Regions from separate parts of the Fervidobacterium gondwanense DSM 13020 genome, predicted to be linked through region 2. Evidence: riboswitches for the same ligand, from Rfam matches in the RefSeq annotation. Region 2 holds a riboswitch; each other region holds the start of a gene.
The links. A riboswitch is a leader RNA that binds a small molecule or an ion and turns the genes downstream of it on or off. The one in region 2 is predicted to bind cobalamin.
Positions count from the first base shown of each region.

Region 1: it holds a riboswitch for cobalamin, as region 2 does, so the genes downstream of both, BUA11_RS03335 (ABC transporter substrate-binding protein) here and BUA11_RS03850 (ATP-grasp domain-containing protein) in region 2, are expected to answer to the same signal.
Region 3: it holds a riboswitch for cobalamin, as region 2 does, so the genes downstream of both, cobT (nicotinate-nucleotide--dimethylbenzimidazole phosphoribosyltransferase) here and BUA11_RS03850 (ATP-grasp domain-containing protein) in region 2, are expected to answer to the same signal.

Region 1 covers NZ_FRDJ01000003.1:5,646-11,225, reverse strand. The annotation lists gene glnA (type I glutamate--ammonia ligase) at 1-555, opposite strand, end outside; gene BUA11_RS03350 (FeoA family protein) at 828-1,319, shown strand; gene feoB (ferrous iron transport protein B) at 1,319-3,259, shown strand; gene BUA11_RS03340 (hypothetical protein) at 3,256-3,666, shown strand; cobalamin riboswitch at 3,693-3,867, shown strand; gene BUA11_RS03335 (ABC transporter substrate-binding protein) at 3,927-4,826, shown strand; gene BUA11_RS03330 (FecCD family ABC transporter permease) at 4,829-5,580, shown strand, end outside.
Region 2 covers NZ_FRDJ01000003.1:115,846-121,425, reverse strand. The annotation lists gene BUA11_RS03855 (succinate--CoA ligase subunit alpha) at 1-394, opposite strand, end outside; gene BUA11_RS03850 (ATP-grasp domain-containing protein) at 378-1,430, opposite strand; cobalamin riboswitch at 1,490-1,675, opposite strand; gene BUA11_RS03845 (thiamine pyrophosphate-dependent enzyme) at 1,950-3,803, shown strand; gene BUA11_RS03840 (2-oxoacid:acceptor oxidoreductase family protein) at 3,800-4,372, shown strand; gene BUA11_RS03835 (2-oxoacid:acceptor oxidoreductase subunit alpha) at 4,375-5,580, shown strand, end outside.
Region 3 covers NZ_FRDJ01000012.1:29,787-35,366, forward strand. The annotation lists gene BUA11_RS08820 (cobyric acid synthase) at 1-555, opposite strand, end outside; gene BUA11_RS08825 (Dph6-related ATP pyrophosphatase) at 569-1,219, opposite strand; cobalamin riboswitch at 1,400-1,591, shown strand; partial or broken gene cobT (nicotinate-nucleotide--dimethylbenzimidazole phosphoribosyltransferase) at 1,662-2,737, shown strand; gene cobU (bifunctional adenosylcobinamide kinase/adenosylcobinamide-phosphate guanylyltransferase) at 2,734-3,240, shown strand; gene cbiR (cobamide remodeling phosphodiesterase CbiR) at 3,237-3,887, shown strand; gene BUA11_RS08845 (adenosylcobinamide-GDP ribazoletransferase) at 3,908-4,642, shown strand; gene cbiB (adenosylcobinamide-phosphate synthase CbiB) at 4,686-5,580, shown strand, end outside.

The sequences.
Region 1 (5,580 bases), 110 kb from region 2:
AACCTCGTGGTGAGTTGTTTCGACATCAATTCCCATCTCTTCAAGGTGCACTGAGACTTCCGTTCTTATGTCCTCGGCTATATCTACCGGTAACAAATCGAAGTAGCTTCCATTATCGAGAAATTCGAAAACCGGTCTTCCATTCGCTCTTGGAAGGATAAAGAACTCCACCTCTGGACCTGCGTATGGAATGAACCCCATCTTCCTCGCTTTCTCTTCCACAAGTCTCAATCTGTATCTCGGGTCACCCTCGAACGGTGTTTCAGGATTGTTGTACACATCGCAGATAATCCTTGCACTCCTTCGTCCGTCGAATGTCCACGGCAGCATTGCAACGGTTCTCAAGTCTGGTTTAAGATACATATCTGATTCGTGTAGCCTTGCAAAACCCTCAACTGATGAGCCATCGAACATAATACCTGAAGACAATGCACTGTCAATCTCATCGGCAGGTATTTCAACGTTCTTCATCGTCCCGTTGATATCCGTGAACTGTAACCTAATAAATCCTACCTTGTTCTTTTCAATAAATTCGTACAACTTCTCCTTACTCATCTCCATACTCTTCCCCCCACTTCGTATAAATTGACTTACACTTGTGAAACTTTAAAACACCTTCTGTAATTAGCAACAGGACACAATAACGCTCATGCAAAAGTATACTGTTATTTTAGCACTATAACTTCCCGTGGTCAACAATACTTTTTATTAGAATGGATTTGAGAAAAAATTCTCAAAAATTATTGACATCATTACACTCTTAATGTATCATATTATTGAGATTGATTCTCAATTTCTTTAATGATAATTGAAAGTGGGGGTGAATTATGAGATTATCAGAAGTACCTGTTGGTGCAGAAGCGATTGTTGAAAAGGTTGGTGAATCTGAAATTTCTCCAAGACTGAGAGCTATAGGTATCTTGCCTGGAGTGAGCATAACAGTTATCAGGAGTGCACCGATGGGTGACCCACGCATGTACAAAGTGTTCAACAAGATAATAACACTTAGGCAATCAGAAGCTGAGCTGATTGAGGTGAAGCTCCAGCAGGAGAGCTCTTTACCACTTTCGTACGTTGCCCCCGGAGAATACATCGTCAAAGAACTGAGAGCCGGGATTATGGCAAGAAGATTCTTTGAAAAATGTGGTATAGTTGAAAATTCAAAGCTCTTGTTACTACCAGACAGAAGGGTGAAGACACCTACTGGTCTTTATGACATAGGACTTGGGAAACTCTCAAAGATCTATGTTGTACCAGTCAAAGATTACAAGATGACAGAATCTCTACAGGTTGAAAAACGTCAGGAGTGTGGTAAGTAATGGTCATAACAGTAGGACTACTCGGAAATCCAAACGTAGGAAAAACAAGCCTTTTCAACAGGTTGGTTGGCGCGAGGCAGTACGTCGCCAACTGGCCCGGTGTTACGGTATCGAGGATAGAAGGTGCCACAACGTATGAAGGCTACACTCTTCATTTTGTTGATTTGCCTGGCGTATACACACTGACAGCCACGTCGATAGATGAAAAAGTGACGAGAGATTATCTGCTCTTTTCTCCGCCAAATGTGACGGTAGTAATAATCGATAGTATGAGCCCTGAACAGGGATTGTTTTTACTCCTCGAAGCATTAGAATTGGAACTCAACGTCGTTGCGGTGTTTAATGCGATTGACGAGGCAAGAAAGGGCGGATACAAAATAGATAAAGCCGTACTCGAGACATTTCTGCGAGTGCCCGTTATCCTTACGTCAGCTCACACCGGGGAAGGTATTGATGAACTTAAACAGAAGATCGTATCTGCGTTTAAAAAACCCACAAGACCTTTATTAATAGACTACGGAAAAGAGGTCGAAGAAAGGATCTCTGAAGTAGAAAAGTGCGTGATGGAAGGTTTCAATAAAAGATTCACTGCCATAAAAGTTATCGAAGGGGACAAGTTCGTATCTGAGTTTTTGAGCAAAGATTGTCAAAAACAGGGCCAGTCTGAAGAACTTCAGAGTTCAAATATGAATAGCAATCCTGAAAAGTCAGATGACTCACTTGCTACAAAAATACCTTCGATCAAGTACGAGTACATAAACGACGTCTTGCAAAAGGCTTTCCAGAAAACCGACAGCGCATTAACGGTTACTGAGGCTCTGGATCACGTACTGACTCATAGATTCATTGGTATCCCGATATTCCTCGCGCTTATGTACCTTGCATTTAATTTTACCTTCAAAGTCTCCGAACCCCTTGTCGGACTTCTTGAATTCTTATTCGGAAAACTTTCAGAAATGATTGGCTCGGAAACGATGCTTTCGTCGCTTATTTCTCAAGGCATAATAAATGGCGTAGGAAGTGTTCTCGCGTTTGTCCCGAGTATCTTCGCACTCTTCTTCGCACTTGGAATAATGGAGGAGAGTGGGTATCTACCAAGGATCGCATTTTTGATGGACAGAATTATGTATTCGCTGAGGCTCACGGGCCGTTCGTTCATGACTCTCTTACTTGGTTTTGGTTGTAACGTTAGTACAGTTATGGCAGCTCGCGGGCTTTCTGACGAAAGAGAAAGAGTTACAACAATTTTAGTTTCGCCATTCATCAGTTGCAGTGCGCGAATTCCCGTATACCTTTTAATCATAAGCGTCGCGTTCCCGAACCATAAAGCTGAGGCATTCTTTGCTATATACGTACTGAGCCTCGTTTTGACAGCTCTCTCGTCAAGAATCATAAACAAGGTTGTACTAAAAGGACAAAACGTTCCGCTTGTCATGGAGTTGCCAAGGTACAGATTTCCAAAGATTTCGAACGTTGCTACGTACATGTGGAACAGAGGAAGGCACTTCTTGGAGAAAGCAGGAACGATAATATTCGTATCAAGTGTTGTAATTTGGGCACTTAGTTACTTCCCTGATCCAGCAAACATAGAAAACAGCTACGTTTCGATGCTTGGTAAGTTTTTGCAACCTATATTCGCACCTCTTAACTACACTTGGCAAATAGTTTCAGCGCTCATATTTGGCGGTGTTGCTAAAGAAGTCATTGTATCTTCTCTGTCTCAGTTTTACGAGAATGCGTCTAATATTCACTTAAATCCGGTCGTTGCTGCTTCGTTAATGGTATTCGTCCTCGGATACATGCCGTGCTTTGCAACACTGGCTGCAATAAAAGGTGAAACGAACAGCTGGAAATATACAGCGTTTGCAGTGATATATAGCCTAAGCATATCTTACATCTTAGCTTTCATCACATACACGATCGGAAGGGTGATCATATGAGAAGCCTGAACAGGATGTTGTTAACGATGCTTGTGTTATCACTCATCACCTTCATATCGTATCTTCTTAGTGACGAGATAATATTCTCACTCGTTATACTCAGCTTTTCAATGGTCTTTTTCTTCGGATTTCGCGAGTATGGCACGGCGAATTACTCATTCAGAGTCGCACATCTTTACGTAGGGAGCATTTTGTTTTCAATCGCCGCAGGTTATGTTCTGCTCGCGTACTTGATATCTTTTTCGAATCTGATAATAGGCGATGAAGTATACAAGCTCAGCCTTGCCGACGCTATACTTTTCATCACAGGCATATACAGCGTGATAAACGTCATATACATAAAAAAGACAGCTTTAAGAACAGACGTTGGGATACAGAAGAACGAAAAGGGCAGTTGCTGTAGCTAAAAGGGTGTAGTATAATACGAAATAAGAATAACCTCCCTTTACACACTCAAGGGAAGACCGGTGAAAATCCGGCACGGGGCCGCCACCGTAAGTGGGGACGAAACCTGCAAAGTGCCACTGGCTAATTCTTAAAAGGCTGGGAAGGCGCAGGGAGTAGGATGATCCACAAGTCGGGAGACCTGATGTGTAGAGGAAGGTATGCCATCCACCACGACGCCTGGGGATGGCAACAAATTTTTGCAAAGAGGGAGGGTTTTGCTATGTTTAGGTCTGGAACACTGAGAAGGTTTTTAGCACTTTTTGTACTCTTAAGCACTGTCTTATCCTTAGCGATAGCAGTCGTAGACGATGCTGGACGTATCGTTAACATCCCGATGCCACCAAGAAGGGTAGTATCCGCAGCACCGAGCGCAACAAGATACTTGCAGGCCCTTGGACTTGAAAACAGAATAGTTGGAGTCACAGCATGGGATAATTACAGAAAGGCTGAAAACATCGGAAACATGGTACCACTGAACATTGAAAAGATTTACTCGCTAAAACCAGATATTGTGTTCACATTTGGCGGATTCCAATTTCCAGAAGTTGAGAAACTTGAGAAAGCAAATCTTACTGCATACGTTCTCAATGCAAACACATTGACTGATATCATAAAGGCCGTTGGACAACTCGGCGCAGTTTTTAACATTAAGGCTAAAGCTGACAAAATATCACAAGAGTTAAGAGACAAGATGGCTGAAATGGGACAAAAGACATCAAAAATACCATTAGAAAACAGGCCAACTGTATTCTTCACGATAACAATTCCAGATGAAAAAGCCAAAGAGCTCTGGACCGCTGGTACTGGTTCATATGTGAACGAGCTCATCGTTATCGCTGGTGGAAGGAACATAGCGGCTCCTTATTCAGGAAACAACGGCTGGCTTTCAGTCAGCTGGGAATGGCTTGTTAAACAAGATCCTGATGTTATTGTCATTGGCGGTTATGGAGATCCAAAAGAAATTGAAAAAACAGTGAAGAACCATTCAATAATGAAAAACCTGAAAGCAGTTAAGAATGGAAAGGTCTTTGTAATTGACGGAGACGAAATTAGTCAGGCAGCACCTCATGTTTTTAAATACTTGGATATATTCTACAACTTCTTCTACGGAGGAAAATAATATTGACTAAGTTAAGGGTTCTCTTAATCAAGACAGGGAGATATCTTCTCCCTGTCCTTTTCTTATTTGTTTTTCTCATCAATATCTCTTTTGGGACGGTATATGTTAGCCCAATCAAAGCCATAAAATTAATAAACTCAGACTCTCCAGAAAGCTACATGCTCTGGCACTTAAGACTTCCGAGGGTCTTAATGGCAACGCTCACAGGTTCAGCACTGGCACTTGTAGGTAACATATTTCAAGCGATAATGAAAAACCCACTTGTTGACCCATATCTTATCGGAACGTCTGCTGGTGCAAGTTTCGGTGCTCTTTTAGGCATATACTTCATTGTCAACTCTATCGCTCACGTGAGTATACCAACAATGAGTTTCATATTCGCAGTAGTAGCATCTATGCTGGCTATAGCACTTGCGAGAAAGGGCAACATAGTCCCTACCGTACATTTAGTCCTAAGCGGTGTACTCGTGAGCACTATGTTCTCGGCAGGGAGCATGCTCCTTTTGAATATAGCGAATAGATCACTCGTAACAGGCCACGTCTGGCTTTTTGGTTCTTTTTCCGGAATCACATTTACTGATATTGTGCTACCAGCAATTTCTTTAACAACTCTTGCCGTACTATCGATGATGATGAGCAGACAGCTCGATGCAATGGTACTTGGCGAGAAAGAAGCGAAGAGTTTGGGAGTCAATGTTGAGCTTCTAAAATGGCTCTTTTACTTGCTTGGTGCGTTCGTTACCGCAGCTTTCGT
Region 2 (5,580 bases):
CTTTTTCTAATGGGTGTATAACCCCCGGACAGTTCGGACCTATAACATTTATACCTTGGTACTTCGCAAGTTTTAAAACTTTCAATGTGTCATGTACTGGAACATGCTCGGTTATAATCACGCAGTTCTTTACACCGTTCGAAGCAGCATCTTGAAACGCCTCCAAGACACTTGGTGCAGGCACGAAAAGAATAGCTGTATCTACTGGTCCCAATTTGGAAACGTAATCTTCGAGTGATACTACAACTGGAATGTTTTCTATCGATTTCACTATCCTATTTTTACTCACGCCACAGACAACATTTGTACCGTACTCGAGCATTCTTTTGAGATGATAACTACCGTATTTTCCAGTAGCTCCATATACACAAACTCTCTCATTCGCGAACAACATCTCTTCTCACTCCTTTAACTCTCCTATCTACAGATTCAATAAGTTCCTTCATGTCATTGGTTGATACGATTCCACTCTCTTCTAACAACTTTTTAGCTATTACTTCGTTGTTTCCCGAAAGTCTTATGTATATCTCAAAACTCGGATTTTTACTTTTGAATTCGGTAACTCCTTTTGCAATTTCAAGACAGTCGGTTATTCCACCGAATATGTTCAGTACAGCCTTGTTTGTTATCTTTTGCACCTTTGTCAACGCACTGTAAAGTGTATCAGCCGTTGCACCACCGCCGATATCGCAGAAATTCGCTGGCTTGAACCCGTGTTCAGTGAGTGCATCTATTGTGGCCATGACGATACCTGCTCCACAACCGATGACACCAACGTCACCGCCGAGTACCACGAAAGAATCTTCCACGGAAGACTCTCCCGCCCACCACTGACGGTAGAGCGCGCTGTCGTCCACGTGGAAAACAGCATCAAGTGCGTAGTAATAACCATTAGATTCAACGAACGGATTTATTTCAAGCAGTGTCAGGTCGTACTTAACGAATATGTCATAAAGTCTTCTTGCAAAAGCTCTTACTTCAAGTGGTAAATCGTTTACTCTGTTTGTTTTTACAACTTCTTCTGGATGAGTCTTCGTAAACTCTTCGATATCTATTCCTCCATGACTCGAATATACAAAAACGATGTCTCTTAGACTTCTATCTATCGTTATCGAAATATAGTGTTCACTTTCGTGTGGAACAAATTCTTCAACGAGAACCCCTTCCGGAATTTCACCTTTTATTTCGCTGTCCATAATCTTACTCACATTACTTATTGCCTGTTCAATGGTTTTTGAAACAAGCACTCCTCCAGCCTTCATCCTTCCGCCTACAAGAACTTGAGCTTTAGCCACCTGAGGAAATCCTAATTTTTTTAGTGCTTCTACATAGTCTTGTAAGTCTGAATTTCTAAGAATCAGAATACTTTTCGGAACTCTCACTCCTTCGGCTCTCAAAATGTCCTTCGCAACGTACTCTTGCACTTTCATACTCTCGCCTCCCCTTAAAATTTTCAAAGAAAAATACCCCAAAAATCTGTGGTTTTTGGGGCGCCCATCCCTTAAAGGCAGGTCTCCCGACTTGCGGATCATCCTACTCCCTGCGCCTTCCCAGCCTTTTGAGAATTAGCCAGTGGCATTGTGCAGGTTTCGTCCCCACTCACGGTGGCCCGACCGTCCCGGATTCGCACCGGTGTTCCCTTTTAAGCTTTCGCACCTCTAAGGTAGGGGATATTTAGATTCAGTATGATTTTTCACTAATATCATATGGTGACTTGATGAAACTTTCAATACTTGCTAATAGTCGAATTTTGAAAATTATAAAGATTTAAATAACTGTTTTTTTAAATTTCATCTTAAATCTTCTGTATACTATATTCACTATTTCTCAAAAAACGATATAAAATTTATATGTAGACAAAGTCTATCTTTTTATGATATAATAAGTTACACCTAATTTAGTTATATTCGGACTCTTTCTATCAGAAAGTGAAGATAAGGGGTGGTTGTATGAAAAACTTGGGTCAATTATTACTCCAAGAAGAGCCTTTTTCAGAGATTGTTATTGGCAACACAGCGATAGTGCGAGCAATGATTGAAAGTGGCGTTAGAGTAGTTACATCGTACCCTGGTTCGCCAACACCTGAGATAGCCGAAACGATTAATCTACTTCCAAAAGAAAAGTCCCCGCTTTATTTCGAATTTTCCACGAATGAAAAGGTAGCCCTTGAGGTCGCCTTCGGTGCGGCGGTGAATGGATACACATCGTGTGTCTTTTTCAAAAGCGTAGGTATGAATGTTGTAGCTGATTCGTTTGTGCAGCTAAGCATGATGGAGATACCTGGCGGTATGGTTGTGGTTATAGGCGATGACCCGGGTGCGAATAGTTCTCAAAACGAGCAAGATAACAGACATTACGCAAGACTTTCATATACACCTTTGTTTGAACCAAAAGACGCTCAAGAAGTTTATAGCATGTTCATCGAAGCGGTTAAATACGCAAGAGAATTCAAGTCTCCTGTAATCCTCCGCCTTACAACCCACACAGCCCATTTCAAGCAAAAAGTCAAATTTGGAATTTACAAACAAACCGAATTAACACCTCATAGGTTTGACCCCAAAAATCTTGGACCGTACATCCCAATAGGGCAAAACGTACCAGTTATGAAGAGGCGTGCACTGGAAAAATTGAGGAAGTGGGAAGAAGTTTCCGAAAAGTACGCGTACATTTTAAACAACGGTAGCGAGATTGGAATTATAACCGCAGGGTTACCTTACCTTTCACTGCTCGATGTACTCGGTGATAATAAAAACAAAGTTGACATATTGAGGCTCGGAATGGTATATCCATTCCCACGAAAGGCAATCGTAAAGTTTCTTAGGTCACATAAGGTGATCAAAATACTTGAAGAGCTCGATGATTTCATCGAGGAAAAAGTTAAGGCAATCGCATTTGAGGAAGGTATAAACGTGAAGATTGTCGGAAAACAGGATATGGAAGATTTGATTGGCGAATACACACCGGAAAAGGTAGCAAACGTAATGCGCAAATTCATGCCTGAGCTGGTGAGAGAGATAAAATCTCCTGAACACAAAGTCCGTGCTATTTCAAGACCACCACAACTCTGTCCAGGTTGTGGTCATAGACCTGTCTTTTACGTGCTTTCTAAAATCCTCCGCGAGCATGACATGTCGGTTGCAGATATCGGTTGTCACACGTTGGGATTCTTAGAACCATACAACGTCGGACAAGTGCTACTTTCGATGGGGCACTCAACTGGTACTGCTTCGGGTTTGAGTTTGTTCAACACTGAGAGAAAAATCGTGGCTTTCCTTGGCGATTCCACATTCTTCCATGCAGGAATTCCTGGAATCATAAATGCTGTATTCAATAAGCATAACTTTACACTCGTTGTTATGGAAAACGGTACAACAGCCATGACCGGTCACCAAGACCATCCAGGAAAGGCAATGAAAATTAGGAACATCTTAGAAGCAATTGGTGTAAAACACATATGGGAAGTTGATACTTACCAACAAGACAAACTTGAAGAGATTTTGAAGACAGCGCTATCAACGCCGGAGTTCAACGTCGTCATAGCAAAGCACCCGTGTATGTTGAAATTCACAAGGGAAAGAAGACGGAAGGGTATTGTCAAGGTACCGCAAATGAAGGTTACAAATGCTTGTACTCTTGCAAGAGTTTGTATCTCCAAATTCGCATGTCCATCGTTCCAAATTGCAGATGACGGGAGTATTTTCGTACACGAAGACTTGTGTATTGGTGATGGTTCGTGTATTCCAGTCTGTCCTTCTGGTGCGCTTGAACTCGAGAAATTTGAAGTTGGTGGTGATACAAAATGAGAAAATTCGATATTTATCTCATCGGTGTCGGCGGGCAGGGAATAGGACTTCTCAGCGAAGTGCTCATACGTGCAATAGATTACAGCGGGCAAAATTGCATAGGGGTTGACACACACGGACTTGCTCAGAGAGGTGGTGTCGTGTCTTCGCATATAGGAATCGGAGACGTTAATTCTCCACTGACGATGTCAGGTGATGTTGATTTAGTCTTAGCACTTGAAAGGCATGAGGCAGGTAGAGCTATGAATTACCTAAAAGACGGTGGTACGTTGGTCTATTATGATACATCGTGGCAACCATTACCTGTCAGACTGGGAAGAGAAGGAGAATTGAAAAATGAAGAATTAGAAATCGTCGCAAGAGAACGGAATATTAAACTCTTCAGAGCTAAGTACAATTTGCCGGATGTACGGATGCAAAACATATCATTACTGGCAGTCGTAGCTAAGAATAATTTGATACCGAATGTCAAAACCGAACACTATTTAAAAGCTATGGAGGATCTGATGAATGAAAAAGTTTTTGAATCAAACAAGAAAGTCTTTGAAAGTATATTGGAGGCGATGTAAGTATGGAAAAGAGAAATGAGATATCAATCGTACTGAGCGGTGCGGCTGGTCAGGGAATTCAAGCTGTCGAGCACATATTGACACGAGTTGCTAAAGACTCTGGCTTTCATGTATTCGCTACAAAAGAGTACATGTCGAGAGTAAGAGGCGGAAACAACTCAACTGAAATCCGGATAGCATCACAACCTGTAAAGGCTTTTGTGAACAGAATCGACGTACTTGTTCCACTTAACGATAATGCAATTGAAAGACTGAGAGAAAGGATTACAGAAGAGACGATTATCATCGGAGAGGGGCGATATGTGGAAAAAGAGAAGAACTCGATACCGCTCATGTTCGAAGAGATAGCTGAGAGTTTTGGGAATAAGATTTACGAGAATTCTGTCGCCATCGGCGTCTTGGCAGGGATAATTAACGCCAGCGAGGATGCTTTGGTGAAGAATATCAGCGCCTATTTCTCAAAGAAAAATGAAGAAGTTGTGAAAGGTAATGTCAACGCAGCGCTTAAAGGTTACGAAATTGGTAAGTCACTTGGTTTGAAATTCGAGATAACGCCAAACGAAAAGGTTAAGAAACAGTATCTCTTGAACGGTTCAGAAGCAGTGGCTAAGGGTGCCATCGCAGGTGGTTGTAACTTCATCTCTTCATACCCGATGTCGCCTGCCACTACGGTATTCACCGAACTTTCAAGATTGTCAAACCAGTACGGTATATTGGTTGACCAAGCTGAAGACGAAATTGCTGCGGCAAACATGGCTATCGCAGCTTGGTATGCAGGTGCAAGAGCTATGGTCTCAACATCTGGCGGTGGTTTCGCACTTATGACAGAAGCGATAAGTTTATCAGGAATGATAGAGACTCCTATCGTTGTCCATCTTGGTCAGAGACCTGGTCCAGCTACTGGATTACCGACAAGGACTGAACAGGGAGATTTGAATCTGGTGCTTTACTCAGGGCATGGAGACTTTCCAAGAGTCATCTACGCTCCTGGCAACTTGTGCGAAGCATATGAACTTAGTGCAAAAGCGTTCAATATCGCGGATAAATATCAAGTTCCAGTCTTTATTCTCACCGATGAATACTTCCTCGATTCGTTCTACAATGTGGAGGAAATGCCAGAAGTAAAGATAGAACGCTACGTAGTGAAGAGTGATGAGAATTACAAACGCTACCTTCTAACCGAAGATGGAATCTCTCCAAGAAGTATT
Region 3 (5,580 bases), on a different contig from region 2:
TCTTGATAGTAGTTTGTATGTTCCATATAGTGAAGCAAAAACTCCGCCAAGATGTATATTTCCAACGATTAGCACTGGTATATTAAAACTCTTAGCTACTTTCATGTTTACAATATCACCTTTTTTAAGGTTAAGCTCGACGGGACTTCCTGCACCTTCCACAATAACTATATCATGTTTCTCTAAAAGAGTGTTATACGCCTCTCTAATCTTTCTCCACAAAAATGTTTTTCTCCGATTGTAGTCCGTATAATGTAATCTTCCCAAGCTCTTGCCAAGCAAAAATACCTCACTGTATCCTCCGCCGACCGGCTTGATTAATACAGGATTCATCTCCTCAATTGGTTTAGTTTTAGCTCCAAAAGCTTGGAGCGCTTGAGCCCATGCAAAGATTTGACCGCTGTTGGAAGTAAACGACACAGAGGAGAGGTTTTGAGACTTAAACGGTGCGACTTTGTAACCATTATTCGAAAAATATCTACATAGCGCAAGTGTGATTATAGATTTACCAACCGCTGAAGATGTACCTTGAATCATTAATGAACCTTTTTTCATATTATCATCTCCATTAAAGTTGTTTCGCTCTAACTTTTAGTCGCTTTGCATTGTCGTCTTCGTAGAGCCCTTCAACGTAGAAATTAAGGGGAGAGCTGAATATTGGTCCGTCATAGACAAGCGTATGGTATTCACCATTCTCACCACAGATATCGACACCGGATTTTTCAAGAATTCTATGTGTCTCTCTGTTCGTTAGTTCATTACCAAGGATTTCATCAATACCTAAGTTTTTCTTTACAGATACAATCAGAGCTCTAAATCCCAAGTTTGAGAACTCTTCTAAAATCACTTCTCTTTTCCTCTTCCAGAGAGGCTCTTCTACAGTAACATTATGAACGCTGCAAACTCTTTTTACCCAATCAAGATGCTCTTGTAAGTCAATATCACCGAAAATTCCGATTCCTCCTTTTGCGTGGTTACTTAAAAAATCAAGAAAGTTCTCTTCATAACTTTCCCAGCTGCTGCATCTTGTTATCAATTTTGTCCCTATTAATAAAGCTTGTTTTTCAAGTATATCTTTGCCAAAACCATGTGCTCTTGAAGAAGAACAGTCTTCATCAAGCATAGTAAAAAGGCAATCAACTTTACCGTACTTTTTCATACCATAGTACAATGCTAAGGCAGAATCTTTTCCTCCACTCCACGATGCAAATACAAACAAAACTATCACCCCATTCGTAGAATTTTGCTTATAAAGATTATAGTTAACAAAATGTAGTATTGTCAAAAGCAAATATGTACAATATTTAGTGCTGAATATAGAGAAATACAGTTATTGTCAAATTTTCGATTCTAATGTTCGTTATCGTGCGATTGTCAAGATTGTTCATTTCTGAAAATATTGTATAATGCTTTTTGAAAGTAAATAGATTTCACTCTTTTGCAAAGGGAACTTCGGTGAGAATCCGAGGCTGCCCAGCAACCGTAAGCGGGGACGAAAACCACAATATGCCACTGAAAGCTTAGCTTTTGGGAAGGCGTGGTGAGTAGGGTGATCCGCAAGCCGGGATACCTTTGCAAATGGGGATTGTTTTTCCCGAAAGCTCGGGCTTTACGGGAAAATTTGTTTTTAATTTCTAAAGTATATAAAGGGGGAAAAGTTTATGGAAATCACAAGGAAAGGCTTGAATTTCAACATTAATGCAACCTTCTCAAATGAACTGAAAAGTGCTATAGTGAACCGACTTAACAACCTCACAAAACCCGTCGGAAGCTTAGGTTATCTCGAAGAAATCGCCCTGAAGATGGGATTAATCCAAGGAAAGGTTATCCCTGAGCTCCCAAAAAGGAAAGAAGTTTACGTGTTTACGGCAGATCATGGAGTAGCAGAAAATGGTGTTTCCGCATATCCGCAAGAGGTCACATATCAGATGATTCTAAATTTTCTCAACGGTGGTGCTGCAATTAACGTCTTTTCTCGACACGTTGGTGCAGATGTCTTTGTGGTTGACTCAGGTGTCAAAGTAGACGTAGACATTGAGCACAAAAGGTTAATAAAAGCTAAGATAGGCTACGGTACGAAAGATTTTACTAAAGGACCTGCGATGACAAAAGAGCAAGCTTATGCATGTATCGAGAAAGGTGCTGAAATCGCCGACAAAGCAATAGAAAAAGGAGCAGAATTACTTGTTGTCGGTGATATGGGAATCGGAAACACAACAACCGCTTCTGCAGTAGCAGTGGCTTTAGGCTTTGGGCTTGACGAAATCTTAGATATTGGAACACCGTTGAATGAAGAAGGATTAAGAAAAAAGAAAGAAGCGATAAAATATGCCTTAGAAGTTAATGACCCAGACGCTAATGATCCGATTGATGTTCTGCAGAAGGTTGGTGGATATTGTATTGGACAGATGGCTGGGTTTATACTCAAAGCAGCTGAGGAAGGGTTCCCGTAATCATCGATGGTTTCCCAACAACAGCAGGGCTTTTAATCGCGTGGAAGATAAATTCGCAAGTTTTGAACTACGTATTCGCAGGACACAAATCAAAAGTCAAGGGACACAAAGTGATTCTTGATAAACTTGGTTTGAGACCAATTCTGGATCTTGATATGAGACTCGGCGAAGGAACAGGTGCTGTGCTTTCCATTTCAATCATAGAAGCTGCGATCAAAATGATTCGAGAAATGGCGACTTTTGAAAGTGCGAACGTTTCGAAAGGAGAAGACCAACCTGTATGATTACATTGATAACCGGCGGGGTAAAATCTGGCAAGAGCACGTTTGCACAAAATTACATATTGAAAAAGCCCTACTCTAAGAGGGCATATATAGCAACAAGTGTACCATTTGACGATGAGATGAGAGAGCGCATAGAACGGCACAAAAAAGAACGCGGAACATTGTTTGATGCATTCGAAGAACCTGTGGAAGTACACAAAGTATTAAAAAAGCTCAGTGGAGGTTATGACGTTGCACTAATTGAATGCATTACGACTTATCTCGGCAATTTATTCCATTACAATTACGACGTGGAAAACTACACTGAAAATCTGATCAATATCTTAGAGACTGTCGATTATGATGTTGTTATAGTCACAAATGAAGTTGGCTTCGGAATAGTACCTGAAAACAAACTTGCAAGACAGTACGCAGAAACACTTGGAAAGCTCAATTCGAGACTTGCAGGCATATCAAACGAGGTTTACGTACTCTTCAGTGGGATTGAGGTAAGGATAAGATGAGCACAGCGAACAAGCAACTTATTGGTAGCACCTCTTGGGTCATACCTGGAACATACTACGAGAATGCAAGGATTTTGGCACATTTAGTTGACTTTGTTGAACTGTTGGTCTATACATGGGACGATGAAACCAAGGAGCTTTTAGAAAAGGAAGCTAAATATTTAGCAAAACTAACCGGGAAGTATGGTCTGAAATATACTGTCCACTTGCCAACAAACAATGTAGAAAACATGATTAGTGCTTACAATTTTCTGAGGAAATCAGATTTGGAAATTCTGAATTATGTAGTGCATCCAATAGATGGCATAAGTGAGTTTATTAAAGTTGCAAGCAAAGATGTTTCGGTTGAGAACTTGAAGGAAAAGGTCTTGCCCTACGAAAAGATGACTTTTGATGTTGGGCACCATTTTCTTGGTGAAAGATTCCCAATGGAGTTGATTGATAAAATAAACGAAATTCACATGATGGGTGTGCACAGTGGAAAAGACCACGAAAAGCTTGATAAAAAAACGCTTGAAGATGTTATCAACTTTTTAGGAAGAAGGAGAATCTCTGAAATCAGTCTTATATGCTTTGAGATTTTCAATTTAGATGACTTAATAGACTCTATAACACTATTTGAGCGAACTGTTCTTAAAACAAAATAGCTGCAGGGGGCAATCTTCTCATGGTGTTCGTGAGAGAGTTTATGATAGCTTTGAGCTTTATATCTCGTATACCCGTTAACATGAAGGGATATCAGTTAGACGCTGGAGATATTCGGAAAGTACCAAAATATTTCTCTATTGTTGGATACCTCATTGGAAGTATCTATCTATCGGGGGCGACATTAAGCAGGCTTATTCCCAACGTAGGTGGAAGTTTATTAGTCAAAGTAATTTCAATTGCAGCAGGTTTTTATCTTTTCGATCTTTTTCACTTTGATGGACTTCTCGACATGTTCGACGGTTTTTTGAACCAGTCGAATGCTGAAAGAAGACTCGAAATAATGTCGAAAGGAAATGTTGGACCTTTTGCTGTTTTTTATGGCACGTTATACGTTATCGTCTTTTATCAACTATTTTCTCTTGTTCCACCATACGCTCTGTTATTTTCTTCTGTCTTTGGACGATTAACGATGACTCTTTTAATTCTTTTCTCTAAACCTGCAAAGAACAAAGGGCTTGGTGCATTACTTTATCCAACGAGCAAAAGAAATCTCGTTGGAATCCTATTTACGCTTCCTTTAATTTTTTTGAGCTACGTGGGATACGTTTTGTCATTGTTAATTGCTATCAGTGTAGCAATCGTGGTTAATTCAATATCCGAAAGAAAAATCGGTGGAGTTACGGGCGATGTCATTGGGGGTACTTGTTTGATTGCACAGTTATTCATTTTACTTGCTTTCTCAATTTTTGATTAACAAACATAGTGAATAAATTTTCTAACAATGTGGGAGTGCTTATATGTTCCTTTGGGATAATACAATTGATAATGTAATTTCACTAACTATTGCTGTCACATTTGACATAATTTTCGGAGAATATCCAACAGCCATTCATCCGGTTGTATACTTTGGATTTCTAAGTAAGTTTTTTGACAAGCACACTCAAAGATGCAGTAGCGCTTCCGAAAGATTTGTTTTAGGAATGGTCTCAGAAATTTTCGAAATTTCGTTTTGGCTGAGCATAATATTTTTTGTTCTTGGTTTAAGATCTAATTATTACCTTATCTACATAGTACTGTGTTCTTACCTTACTAAATCAACCTTTGCAATTAAGAGCCTTTATACGCATGTTGAAAGATGTAATGTAGAAGATGAAAAAATCTTAAGGCAAAATGTTTCCATGATTGTTAGCAGAGATACAAGAAACTTATCAAAGCAGCATCTCTACTCGGCAGCACTCGAAAGCTTAGCAGAGAATTTCAATGATTCAGTTGTAGCGCCCATTTTCTATTTTTTGCTATTCGGTTTGCCTGGTGCTGTGGTCTATAGAATAATTAACACATACGATGCGCTGTTTGGGTACAGAAATCAAACGTATGAATGGTTTGGGAAACTTCCAGCAAGGCTTGATGATGTTGCAAACTACATTCCCGCAAGATTAAGTGCACTGATTATTTCACTGTTCAATTTTCGTAATGCTCTCAAATACATCAAGCTCTACGGGAGATTGAAAATAAACGGCACTTATCCGATGAGTGCGTTTGCCGGCGTACTGAGCGTTGGATTTGAAAAAATCGGTATGTATAGATTTGAAGGGAAACTTCCAGAAAAGAGTGATTTGAAGCGTGGATTGAAGCTGTATAAAAACATTTGCTCATTATGGTTATTCATAGTCTTTCTTTCTTATGCAGTGA